3 regions of the Rhodopseudomonas sp. NSM genome follow, and region 2 is predicted to be linked to each of the others. Evidence: predicted binding sites of a transcription regulator. Region 2 holds the regulator's gene; each other region holds the start of a gene.
The links. Region 2 encodes PhoB, which activates phosphate uptake and scavenging genes when phosphate is short. Its sites were predicted from a motif close to TGTCATNNANCTGTCAT; they were not measured.

Region 1 (4,167 bases), on a different contig from region 2:
GGAGAGCGCTTGCATGGCATGCAAGAGGTCGGCGGTTCGATCCCGCCTGGCTCCACCACGCTTCGCCAAGTGGCTTCGCGTGGCGCAGCCGCGCTAAGCCACTTGGCGAAGCGTGGTGCCCGGCGAAGCCCACAGGGCGAAGACGGGCTGCAACGCAGCACACACCTTGGCTTCGCGTGGCGCAGCCGCGCTAAGCCACTTGGCGAAGCGTGGTGCCCGGCGAAGCCGTCGGCGAAGACGGGCTGCAACGCAGCACATTTGTGCTTCGCGTGGTGCCCGTCCAGTTTCCCCGCGATTTTGATTTAGTCTTCACGTCCGTGAGCGAGCCTCGCTAGCCTCCCTCTGGGAGCCATCGAAGCGGGCGGCGCCGCTCGAAACTTGCGCGATCTTTGCGGAGGTGGGGAATGTGGTACGTCTACATCATCCGCAGCCTCAGCCATCCCGATCAGGTTTACACGGGTGCGACCGCCGATCTAAAAATGCGGATCAAGGATCACAATACCGGAAGGTCGCCACACACCTCGAAGTTCATGCCTTGGGAACTGTGCTGGTATTGTGCCTTTCCCGATAAGTTCAAAGCTCTGGAGTTCGAACACTATCTGAAGTCCCATTCGGGCAGAGCATTTGCCAACAAGCGGCTCTGTCCTCCGTCTTGCATCAAAGCTTCAATAAGAAAGCCCTCATGACTTCTCCCCTGATGCCCGGCGCCATTGCCGGTTTGCGCGTGATCGATCTGTCGCGCGTGCTCGGCGGCCCGTATTGCACCCAGATTCTCGCCGATCACGGCGCCGACGTCATCAAGGTCGAGCCGCCGGCCGGCGACGAGACCCGCGACTGGGGCCCGCCGTTCCACGACGACGACGCGGCGTATTTCATCGGCACCAACCGCAACAAGCGCTCGATCGGCCTCGACCTCGCCTCCGAGGGCGGCCGCATTGTGCTGATGAAGATGCTCGAAGACGCCGACGTCATGATCGAGAACTTCAAGCCGGGCACGCTCGACAAATGGGGCATCGGCAACGAGGTGCTGCGGGCGAAATTTCCGCAGCTCGTGCATTGCCGGATCTCGGGCTTCGGCGGCGACGGTCCGCATGGCGGCCACCCCGGCTACGACGCCATCATCCAGTCGATGGTCGGGCTGATGGAATCGACCGGCACGCCGGACAGCGGCCCGACCCGCATCGGCGTCGCATTGGTCGACATGGCGACCGGGCTCTACGCCTGCACCGGCATCCTGATGGCGCTGCTGGAGCGGCAGAAATCGGGGCTCGGGCAGTTCGTCGAGGCGACGCTGTTCGAGACCGGGCTGGCGATCATGCATCCGCACGCCGCCAACTTCTTCATTCACGGCAAGCCGCCGGCGCGCACCGGCAACGAGCATCCGAATCTCTATCCGTATTCGGTGTTCGCGGCACGGGACGGCAACATCTTCATGGGCGTCGGCAATGACGGCACCTTCCGCAAGCTGTGCCGCGAACTCGGCAGGCCGGAGCTCGGAACCGATCCGCGCTTCGCCCGCAACCGCGACCGCGTCGAAAATCGCCTGGCGCTGCGCGCGGAGCTGGAGGCGATTCTGACCCAGCACGACGCAGAGCCGCTGTGCCGCAAGCTGCTCGCCGCCGGCCTGCCGGCCGGGCCGGTGCAGGCGATCGACAAGGCGCTGGCCAGCGAGCACGTCAAGGCCCGCGGCGATATCATCGAGAAGGACTGGTACAAGGGCATCGCCTCGCCGATCCGGTTCGACCGCACCAAGGCTAGCCTGCGCCACATTCCGCCGACCTTCAGCCAGCACGCCGGCGACGTTCTGGGCGAGTTCGGCTACACGCCGGACGAGGTCTCGAAGCTCGTGGCCGACGGCATCGTCAGCGGGCCGGAACGCAAGCGCTGATCCCCGAGCTGCGGGCGCTGCGGCGCCCGCGGTTTCGCCGCGCAGGCTGATGGGGCTGGACCCCGTGTGCTGTAATCCGGTGCGCTGCAATGCAGTGCGCCGCACCCGCCGTCCCCGCATCAGTCTTTATTCTTGTTTGGTAGGCTGACCGCTTTCCCCCTACGGTCTGGCCGCTGTATACGGTCATGTGTTTGTCATCCAGCGCTGCTAACGCGCGCCACACGAAGATGACGGCTGAACTGGGAGGTTCTCGATGGCATTCCGTTTGAAAGCTCTGACCGCTGCGCTGGCGACGACGATCGCCACAACGCTCGCGATCGCCGCGCCGGCGCAGGCGGCGACCGAGATCCAGTGGTGGCACGCGATGACTGGCGGCAACAACGAGGTCGTGGTCAAGCTCGCCAACGAATTCAACGCCGCGCAAAGCGACTACAAGGTCGTCCCGACCTACAAGGGCAGCTACGCCGACACCATGAACGCCGGTATCGCGGCGTTCCGCGCCGGCAACGCGCCGCACATCATGCAGGTGTTCGAGGTCGGCACCGCCACCATGATGGCAGCGACCGGTGCGGTGAAGCCGGTCTACAAGCTGATGCAGGAGACCGGCGAGCCGTTCGACCCGAACGCCTACCTGCCGGCGATCACCGGCTACTACTCGACCTCCAAGGGCGAGATGCTGTCGTTCCCGTTCAACTCGTCGTCGACGGTGATGTGGGTCAATCTCGACGCGCTCAAGAAGGCCGACATCGCCGAAGTCCCGAAGACCTGGCCGCAGGTGTTCGAGGATGCCAAGAAGCTGAAGGCGGCCGGCTACGCCACCTGCGGCTTCTCCACCGCCTGGGTGACCTGGGTCAATCTCGAGCAGCTCTCGGCCTGGCACAATGTGCCGCTGGCCAGCAAGGCCAACGGCCTCGACGGCTTCGACACCAAACTCGAATTCAACGGCCCGCTGCAGGTCAAGCACCTCGAAAAACTGGTCGAGCTGCAGAAGGACAAGACCTTCGACTATTCCGGCCGCACCAACACCGGCGAGGGCCGCTTCACCTCCGGCGAGTGCCCGATCTTCCTGACCTCGTCGGGCTTCTTCGGCAACGTCAAGTCGCAGGCCAAGTTCAACTGGACCAATGCGCCGATGCCCTACTATCCGGACGTCGAAGGAGCGCCGCAGAATTCGATCATCGGCGGCGCCTCGCTGTGGGTGATGGGCGGCAAAACGCCGGACGAATACAAGGGCGTCGCCAAGTTCCTCGCCTTCCTGTCCGACACCGATCGTCAGGTCGCGGTGCACAAGGCGTCGGGCTATCTGCCGATCACCAAGGCCGCCTACGAGAAGGCCAAGGCCGAGGGCTTCTACAAGGACCAGCCCTATCTCGAGACCCCGATCAAGGAACTGACCAACAAGCAGCCGACCGAGAATTCCCGCGGCCTGCGGCTCGGCAACATGGTGCAGCTGCGCGACGTCTGGGCCGAGGAAATCGAGCAGGCGCTCGCCGGCAAGAAGACCGCCAAGGAAGCCCTCGACGCCGCCGTCACCCGCGGCAACGTGATGCTGCGGCAGTTCGAAAAGACCGCGGTGAAGTAAGCACTCCATCGCCCGCGATCTCCCCTCCCCCCGCCCTTGCGGCGGGGAGGGGTCGGGGGTGGGGGGTGCCCCAGGCACGAACGCTGATGGCGCGCACAGTCGACCAGCGGATCCACCGAGCGCGGAGCCTCCGTCAAAACCCGACGGACGCCGAACGAAAGCTGTGGCAACGACTGCGTCGCCCCGCGTTCGGCGAGGCTCATTTCCGCCGGCAAGCGACGATCGGCCCCTATTACGCGGATTTCGCCTGCCATGCGCTCCGCCTCGTCATCGAAATCGACGGCGGCCAACACGACGGATCGGCCGCCGATGTCGTTCGAACGGACTATCTCGAGGCGGCGGGCTATCGCGTATTGCGTTTCTGGAATAACGATGTCCTCCAGAACATCGACGGCGTGATGCAGACCATCGTAGACGCCGTGCGCGCGGCTCCCCCCACCCCCGACCCCTCCCCGCCGCAAGAGCGGGGGGAGGGGAGCTGATCATGCAGAAGCAATCCGTCTTCCGGTCGAAATTCCTGCCCTATTGGCTGGTGCTGCCGCAGCTCGCGGTGGTGCTGGTGTTCTTCTATTGGCCGGCCCTGCAGGCGGTGGTGCAGTCGTTCCTGCTGCAGGATGCGTTCGGGCTGTCGACCACTTTCGTCTGGTTCGAGAACTATCAGGAACTGCTCAGCGACCCGGATTACTTCAGCGCGATC
Region 2 (4,167 bases):
TTCTTCACCGCCTCGATGTCGCCGAGCGGGACCTGGTCGAAGCCGCTCAACGGTTCGCCATAGCCTTCAAGATACTTCGCCGAGCCGGTGGCGGCGAGCGTGCCAAGCGTGCGGCCGTGGAACGCGCCCTCGAAGGTGATGATCCGGGTGCGCTCCGGCGAGCCGTTCGAGAAATGATGGTGCCGCGTCATCTTCAGCGCGCACTCCATCGCCTCGGCGCCGGAGTTGGCGAAGAACACGGTGTCGGCGAAGCTCTGCTCGCACAGTCGCGCGGCGAGGCGCTCGCCGTCCGGGCTCTTGAACAGGTTCGACATGTGCCACAGCCGGGTCGCCTGCTGCTGCAGCGCCTCGACCAGATGCGGGTGGCAATGACCGAGCGAATTGACCGCGACGCCGCTGGTGAAATCGAGATAGCGCTCGCCATTGGTGGAGACCAGCCAGACGCCCTCGCCGCGCTCGAAGGCGACATCCGCCCTCGCGAATACCGGCAGGAGATGGGACGTAGATGCTGTGCTCGACATGGCCGATCCGATCGGAAAAAGCGGGCCGCCGAGCCGGCCGCAATCACTGCGGTCGCGGGCCCGGCATGCCCCGGAAACGAAAGTACCCCGGAAACGAAACGTGCCGCCTTTCCAGGCGGCACGTGTAGTCATTCTAGGTGTGCTGAAGTGCCTGTCAACCGCGGCTTCGGCCAGGGTTCCCGGAGTTTGCCGCAAGCTCGCCGCTGTGACGTTCAAGACTCACCCGAGAGAGAAGGTGTGGACGCACCAGGTCTGACTCTTGCGCGTGAGTCACGCCATATTGTAGCGTTTTCCTCGTCAGGCACGACATGTCGTGCGCAGTTTGTAATCCTTTACGAGTTCTCGGTCGGGGCGAAACGCCCGGACGGCACCGGCCGTCCGGCGAGGGCTAAGGGATTCTGACGGCAGGACAATTGACGACCTCGCAGCCGCGGCTCGGCGCTGGACCAGTACCGCGCGGCAGGAAGGGATTGAGACGATGACGGCATTGACCTGGACCGACGAGCGCGTCGAGCAATTGAAGAAACTCTGGGAAGGCGGACTGTCGGCGAGTCAAATTGCCGCGGAGCTCGGCAATGTGACGCGCAACGCCGTGATCGGCAAGGTTCACCGCCTCGGCCTGTCGGGCCGGGCCAAGAGCCCGTCCTCGGCGGCGCCGCGGCCGCGCAAGGCGCGCCCCGCCCAGCACATGATGCGGGTGACGCGGCCGGTGGCGCGCGGCAATACCGCGCTGGCGCATGTGTTCGAAGTCGAGGCCGAGCCCGATCCGGTCGCCTTCGACAATGTGGTGCCGATGAACCAACGGCTGTCGCTGCTGGAGCTCAACGAGGCCACCTGCCACTGGCCGGTCGGCGATCCGTCGAGCCCGGAGTTTTTCTTCTGCGGCGGCAAGTCGCTGCCCGGCCTGCCCTATTGCTCGCATCATTCGCGGATCGCCTACCAGCCGGTCGGCGACCGCCGCCGCCAGCAGTCGAAGCCGACGCGGTAATCGCTCCTCTGCGCGGAGCATTGCCGCCGCCGCGCAGCGCCGTCCTCGCCGGGCTCGCCGCTCCCGACGGTCTTCGCCCGGCTCGACCGGGAGACCCAGTAACCCCGAGCGTCAGCACTTATCACCACCACTCTGCAATACTGGATCCTCCGCTTTCGCGGAGGATGACGATCGTCGGGACAGTTGCAGACGAAGCCGTCAGCGGCGCTTAGTAGCCGCAGGGTGGGCGAAGTCGCGGAGCGACGTTCCCCCGCGGATCACCTGACGAGCTGATGGTGGGCACGCTGCGCTTTGCCCACCCTACAGGTTGCTAACAGCTCGCCGCGCGTAGCCGCAGCGCCCGAGGTACAACAGCCCGTCATCGCCCGGCTCGACCGGGCGACCCAGTATCGCAGGGCGGCTGTGATGGAGTTGCCAGCGCCGCAGGGCGCGTCGTTATCACTCAGCAGCGCCTGGGAATACTGGATCCTCCGCCTTCGCGGAGGATGACAGCTGAGATGTGCGGCCGAGCCGGCGCAGGATCAGCCGAGCCGTAGGGTGGGCAAACTACTCCACCTTGGCGAAGCGGTCGTCGAGCGCGTAGCCGGCGCCGCGCACGGTGCGGATCGGGTCCTGCTCGCGGCCGGGATTGAGCAGCTTGCGCAGGCGCCCGATATGGACGTCGACGGTGCGCTCGTCGATGTAGATGTCGCGGCCCCAGACGCCGTCGAGCAGCTGCTCGCGGCTGAACACCCGGCCGGGATGTTCGAGGAAGAATTCGAGCAGGCGATATTCGGTCGGGCCGAGATCGATCGGCCGGCCCGAGCGCGCGACGCGGCGCTTGTCGCGGTCGAGCTCGAGGTCGCCATAGGTCAGCACGGTGGCGAGCCGCTCCGGCGCGGCGCGGCGCAACAGGCCCTTGACCCGCGCCAGCAGCTCCGGCACCGAGAACGGCTTGACGATGTAGTCGTCGGCGCCGGTGGCGAGGCCGCGGACGCGCTCGCTCTCCTCGCCGCGCGCGGTCAGCATGATGATCGGCAACTGCTTGGTGTCGGTCCGCGCCCGCAGCCGGCGGCACAGCTCGATGCCGGACAGGCCGGGCAGCATCCAGTCCAGCACCACCAGATCCGGCAGCCGCTCCTTCATGCGCGTATCGGCGTCGTCGCCACGGGCGACGGTTTCGACGTCGTAACCGTCGGATTCGAGATTGTACCGCAGCAGCGTGGTCAGCGCTTCCTCGTCTTCGACCACCAGAATGCGCGCACCCATGTATCGTCCTCGTCTTCAGTCGAGCGGATCCGGGGCGCGATCTGCGCCCCGCTGATACGCGTCAGTTGCCCGGCGTCGCGTTGGCGAAGGTGGTCACGTCGCCCTTCGGTCGCTTGTCCAGAATCTGCTGGCCCTCGACCATGTAGAACACGGTCTCGGCGATGTTGGTGGCATGATCGCCGATCCGCTCGATGTTCTTGGCGCAGAACATCAGGTGAATGCAGAACGAGATGTTGCGCGGATCTTCCATCATGTAGGTCAGGAGTTCGCGGAACAGCGAGGTGCAGATCGCGTCGACTTCCTCGTCGCCGTTCCACACCACCATCGCCGCCGGCAGGTCGTGCGCGGTGTAGGCGTCGAGCACCGCCTTGACCTGCGACTGCACCAGATCGGTCATGTGTTCGAGGCCGCGGATCAGCTTCAGCGGATGGAAATCGCTGTCGATCGCGTTGACCCGCTTGCCGATGTTCTTCGACAAATCGCCGATCCGCTCGAGATCGGTGGCGACGCGCATCGCGCCGACGATCTCGCGCAGGTCGACCGCCATCGGCTGCCGCCGCGCGATCGTCAGCACGGCGTGCTCCTCGATGACGCGCTGCATCTGGTCGATCTCGGCATCGGCGGTGACGACGCGGGCGCCGAGCGCGACGTCGCGCCGGACCAGTGCATCGACCGAATCGACGATCTGGCGTTCGGCCAGCCCGCCCATCTCCGCGACCATCCGCGTCAGTTCCTGCAGGTCGCCGTCGAACGCCTTGGTGGTGTGTTCGAAGCCCATGTCCATTCTCCTCGCGCGTGGCGCGTCAGCCGAACCGGCCGGTGATGTAGTCCTGGGTGCGCCGGTCGTTCGGCGAGGTGAAGATCTTGTTGGTCGGACCGAACTCGATCAGTTCGCCGAGATACATGAAGGCGGTCGATTCCGAGACGCGCGCCGCCTGCTGCATGTTGTGGGTGACGATGGCGATGGTGTAGTCTTCCTTCAATTCGTCGATCAGTTCCTCGATCTTCGCGGTCGAGATCGGGTCGAGCGCCGAGCACGGCTCGTCGAACAGGATGACTTCCGGCCGCACCGCGATGGTGCGGGCGATGCACAGACGCTGCTGCTGGCCGCCGGACAGGCTGAGCCCCGAGGCGCTGAGCTTGTCCTTGACCTCGTTCCACAGCGCGCCGCCGCGCAGCGCCTTCTCGACCCGGCCGTCCATCTCCGACTTCGAGATCTTCTCGTACAGCCGGATGCCGAAGGCGATGTTCTCGTAGATCGTCATCGGAAACGGCGTCGGCTTCTGGAACACCATGCCGACCCGCGCCCGCAGCAGATTGAGGTCGAGCTTCGCATCGAGGACGTTGTGGCCATCGAGCATCACCTGTCCCTCGGCACGCTGGCCGGGGTAGAGGTCGTACATCCGGTTG
Region 3 (4,167 bases), on a different contig from region 2:
TCGGGCAGGACCTGATCGAGGCGGTCCGCAAATTCTACTACACCGACGTCAGCGCCATCTTGATGCTGATCATCATCGCAGTGATGACGATCGATTACGGCACAGAGGCGGTCCGTCATCGTCTGATCGGGCGGGAAAGCCGATGACCGACACGCGCAGGGCGCTGAATTTCGACGATCAGGCCGAAATCGTCCGTCGCTTTCCGGATCAGTTCGGGATCGACTGGTGGCGGCGCGGCCGAGTGATCGGCGGTCTCGCCGTAATGGCGGCGCTGTTCGTGTTCGGGCTGATCAGGCTCGAGATTCCGTTCGACCGTCTGATCAGCGGCTCGATCCGGCTGGTCGAATTCACCGGGATGATGCTGCCGCCCGATCCCGGCTCCTGGGCGCAGGCGAAGATCTATCTGAACGCGATGGGCGAAACCATCGCGATCGCCTTCCTCGGCACGCTCGGCGGCGCGGTGCTGGCATTTCCCGTTTCGTTTCTGGCCGCGCGCAACGTCGTCGGCAGCCGCGTGCTGCAACTCGTCACCCGACGCGGGCTCGACACGGTGCGCGGCGTCGACACGCTGATCTGGGCACTGATCTGGGTCGGCGTCGTCGGTCTCGGCCCGTTCGCCGGCATTCTCGCGGTGATGTGCAGCGATTTCGGCACCTTCGGCAAATTGTTTTCCGAAGCTTTCGAAACCGCCGACAAGCGATCGATCGAAGGCGTCAAGGCGACCGGTGGATCGCACGTCCACAGCATCCGCTTTGGTCTGCTGCCGCAGGTGATCCCGATCCTCGCCAGCCAGGTGCTGTACTATTTCGAATCCAACACGCGCTCGGCCACCATCATCGGCATCGTCGGCGCCGGCGGCATCGGCTTGCAGCTCGCCGAGCAGATCCGCGTCCTGGAGTGGCAGAAAGTGTCGTTCCTGATCATGCTGATCATGATCGCGGTGGCGGCGATCGACTGGCTGTCCGGCAAGCTGCGCTTCGCGATCATCGGTCGCCGCGCAGTCGTGTGACGGCAGTCGCCATTCCTCCTTTTTCTTCCGCCATTTCGGACGTCATCCTCCGCGAATGCGGAGGATCCAGTATTCCGCGGCATCGCAAATGATGCGCCGACTCGCTGGAATACTGGCTCGCCCGCTTTCGCGGGCGATGACGATTGTGGGCGGTGCGAAGCGACGGAACGGAGCTACTCCGTCTCGACCACGAACTGGACCCGTTCCGCGGCGAAGCGGGAGCGGATCGCCAGCAGCGGGCGCCCCTCGCCGTCGACGTCCAGCGCCTCGACGATCAGCACCGGACGGCCGATCCCAAGATCGAGCCGCGCCGCATCGCCGGCGTCGGCAATCGCCGCGGTGATCCGGGTCGAGGCGCGGCGATAGTCGCAGACACCGTACTGCGCCAGCACCTTGGTCATCGAGCCGAAGCGGCGATACAAGGTTTCGGCCTCCGGGAAGCGCTCGGCCGAGCACCAGGTGGTTCCGACGCAGATCGGCGCGCGGTCGGCGAGCCGCAGCCCCTCGATGCGGATGAGCGGCGCGCCCGCCGCAAGGTCGAGCTGCCGCGCCAGATCCTTGGTCGCCGCTTCACGGCTCGCCGCCAGCAATCGACCGCGCGGCTCGTGGCCGCCGGCGCCGACGATTTCGGAGAACCGCGTCCGCGAGCGCAGCGGATAGGCGATCCGCGAGGTCTCGACATAGGTGCCGCTGCCGCGTTCGGCGCGGACCAGCCCCCGTTCGGCGAGCGCCGCCAGCGCGCGACGGACGGTGTGGCGATTGACGCGATGCGCCTGCGCGATTTCGACCTCTCCGGGCAGCTTCTCGCCTGCCGCGTAGTGGCCGTCAGCGATCCCGCGCTCGATCGAATCGGCCACCTTGCGCCACAGCGCGACGCCCGAATCCGGTTCTAGAGTCGTCATCCATCCACATCCGTTCGATCGTCGTCCCGGCCGCGCGATTTCGTCGCGCCGTCATCAAAAAGTCATGGCGCGGCTTTATCAAGTTGTCTATTATCACAGACAACTTGATGCGGGCTAGAGTCAAGATGACGACATCCTTCGAATCCGGTCCCCAGACCCGGCAGGCGGCGATGGCCGTGCTGGTTCATGCCGAGGCGGAGCAGATTGCGGCGCGGCTGTCGGGGTTGGAACTGCCTGCGAACGAGACGCTGCGCGAGCCGGAGAACGGCCTGGTGATGGTCCGCGGCCGGGTCGGCGGCGACGGCGCCGCCTTCAATCTCGGCGAAGCGACCGTGACGCGGGCGGCGGTGCGGCTCGACAGCGGCGAATGCGGCTTCGGCTACACGCTCGGCCGCGACCGCGACAAGGCGCGGCTGATCGCGCTGTGCGACGCGCTGATCCAGCGCCGCGACTATGCCGCGACAATCGAGACTAAGGTGCTGGCCCCGCTGCGAGCCGAGCAGGCAGCGGCGCGGCAGCGCAAGGCCGAACAGACTGCGGCGACCAAGGTCGATTTTTATACTCTTGTGCGAGGCGAGGGTTGATGATGATCGAAACGGTCGAATTGTCCGCAGGCTTCGCCGACAAAGTTACATCGGCGCAGGCGACGTTCCGCGCGGTGATGCAGGCGATGGCGCGGCCGGGCACGCTGCAGCGGCTCGATGCCGAACTCGGTCACGTGCCGGCGCCGCTGACGCCGGCGACCGCAGCGATCGCGCTGACGCTGTTCGATCATGATACGCCGCTGTGGCTCGACGCCACGGCGAACACGCCCGCCGTGATGCAATGGCTGAGGTTTCACACGTCCGCGCCGATCGTCGAAGCGCCCGAAGCCGCTGTGTTCGCGCTGATTGCCGCGCCTGAAACAATGCCGGCTCTCGATCGCTTCGCGCTCGGCAGCAACGACTATCCGGATCGCTCGACCACGCTGGTCCTGCAGCTCGAGAGTCTGGAGGAAGGCGCGGCGTTCGAGCTGAGCGGCCCCGGCATCCGCGGGATGGCGGCCCTGTGTGCGCCGCTGCCGGAAGGCCTCGTGTCACAGCACGAAGCCAACCACGCGCTGTTTCCGCGCGGCGTCGATCTGATCCTGGTCGCCAGCGACACGATCGTCGCGATCCCGCGCACCACGCGGCTCGTCGCCAAGGGAGGCTACTGATGTATGTCGCCGTCAAGGGTGGCGAGCGCGCCATCGACAACGCCCACCGGCTGCTGGCGCACGAGCGCCGCGGCGACCGCGCCGTGCCTGAACTGACGCTGTCGCAAATCTCCGAACAGCTCGCGCTCGGCGTCGATCGGGTGATGGTCGAAGGCTCGCTGTACGACCGCGAACTGGCGGCGCTGGCGATCAAGCAGGCGCGCGGCGATCTGATCGAGGCGATCTTCCTGCTGCGCGCCTTCCGCGCGACGCTGCCGCGGTTCGGCGCCACCGAAGCGCTCGACACCGGCGCGATGCAGGTGCGGCGGCGGGTGTCCTCGACCTTCAAGGACATTCCCGGCGGGCAGATCCTCGGGCCGACCTTCGACTACACCCACCGGCTGCTCGACCCGCAACTCGCCGCAGGCGGCGAGCCTGACCATCCGGCGAGTGCGGAGATGTCAAACGAAGCGATGCCACGGGTCACCGATATCCTCGGCCGCGACGGGCTGATCGAACCCTCGCCCGTGCCGGACGCCGATGCACCGGTCGGCGACCTCACCCGCGAGCCGCTGAACTTTCCGGCCGACCGCGATCTGCGGCTGCAAAATCTGGCGCGCGGCGACGAGGGCTTTCTGCTCGCGCTCGGCTACTCGACCCAGCGCGGCTACGGCCGGACGCATCCGTTCGCCGGCGAAATCCGCTTCGGCGAGGTCGAGCTGGAGTTCGTCGCCGAAGACGTCGGCTTCGCGGTGCCGCTCGGCAGCATCGCGCTGACCGAATGCCAGATGGTCAATCAGTTCAAGGGCTCGGCCACAGAGCCGCCCTGCTTCACCCGCGGCTACGGCCTCGCCTTTGGCCAGAGCGAGCGCAAGACCATGGCGATGGCGCTGGTCGACCGCGCACTGCGGGCGCGCGAACTCGGCGAGGAGGCGCTGGCGCCGGCGCAGGATGAGGAATTCGTGCTGTCGCATTCGGATAACGTGCAGGCGACCGGCTTCGTCGAACATCTGAAGCTGCCGCATTATGTCGACTTCCAGTCCGAGCTCGGACTGATCCGCCGGCTGCGGCAGGACTTTGTC

Region 1: ugpB (sn-glycerol-3-phosphate ABC transporter substrate-binding protein UgpB) is a predicted target of PhoB. The motif match lies at 2,070-2,086, and genes of this name have one in related genera.
Region 3: phnF (phosphonate metabolism transcriptional regulator PhnF) is a predicted target of PhoB. The motif match lies at 1,961-1,977, and genes of this name have one in related genera.

Annotation. Positions count from the first base shown of each region.
Region 1 is NZ_JBQTCH010000006.1:345,873-350,039, forward strand. It holds tRNA gene ACTZWT_RS17430 (tRNA-Ala) at 1-58, shown strand, start outside; gene ACTZWT_RS17435 (GIY-YIG nuclease family protein) at 405-686, shown strand; gene ACTZWT_RS17440 (CaiB/BaiF CoA transferase family protein) at 683-1,888, shown strand; gene ugpB (sn-glycerol-3-phosphate ABC transporter substrate-binding protein UgpB) at 2,142-3,470, shown strand; gene ACTZWT_RS17450 (endonuclease domain-containing protein) at 3,557-3,952, shown strand; gene ugpA (sn-glycerol-3-phosphate ABC transporter permease UgpA) at 3,955-4,167, shown strand, end outside.
Region 2 is NZ_JBQTCH010000011.1:6,901-11,067, forward strand. It holds gene ACTZWT_RS22595 (aspartate aminotransferase family protein) at 1-521, opposite strand, end outside; gene ACTZWT_RS22600 (GcrA family cell cycle regulator) at 1,000-1,509, shown strand; gene phoB (phosphate regulon transcriptional regulator PhoB) at 2,056-2,757, opposite strand; gene phoU (phosphate signaling complex protein PhoU) at 2,819-3,535, opposite strand; gene pstB (phosphate ABC transporter ATP-binding protein PstB) at 3,561-4,167, opposite strand, start outside.
Region 3 is NZ_JBQTCH010000001.1:770,987-775,153, forward strand. It holds gene phnE (phosphonate ABC transporter, permease protein PhnE) at 1-146, shown strand, start outside; gene phnE (phosphonate ABC transporter, permease protein PhnE) at 143-1,009, shown strand; gene phnF (phosphonate metabolism transcriptional regulator PhnF) at 1,183-1,911, opposite strand; gene phnG (phosphonate C-P lyase system protein PhnG) at 2,037-2,495, shown strand; gene phnH (phosphonate C-P lyase system protein PhnH) at 2,498-3,106, shown strand; gene ACTZWT_RS03495 (carbon-phosphorus lyase complex subunit PhnI) at 3,106-4,167, shown strand, end outside.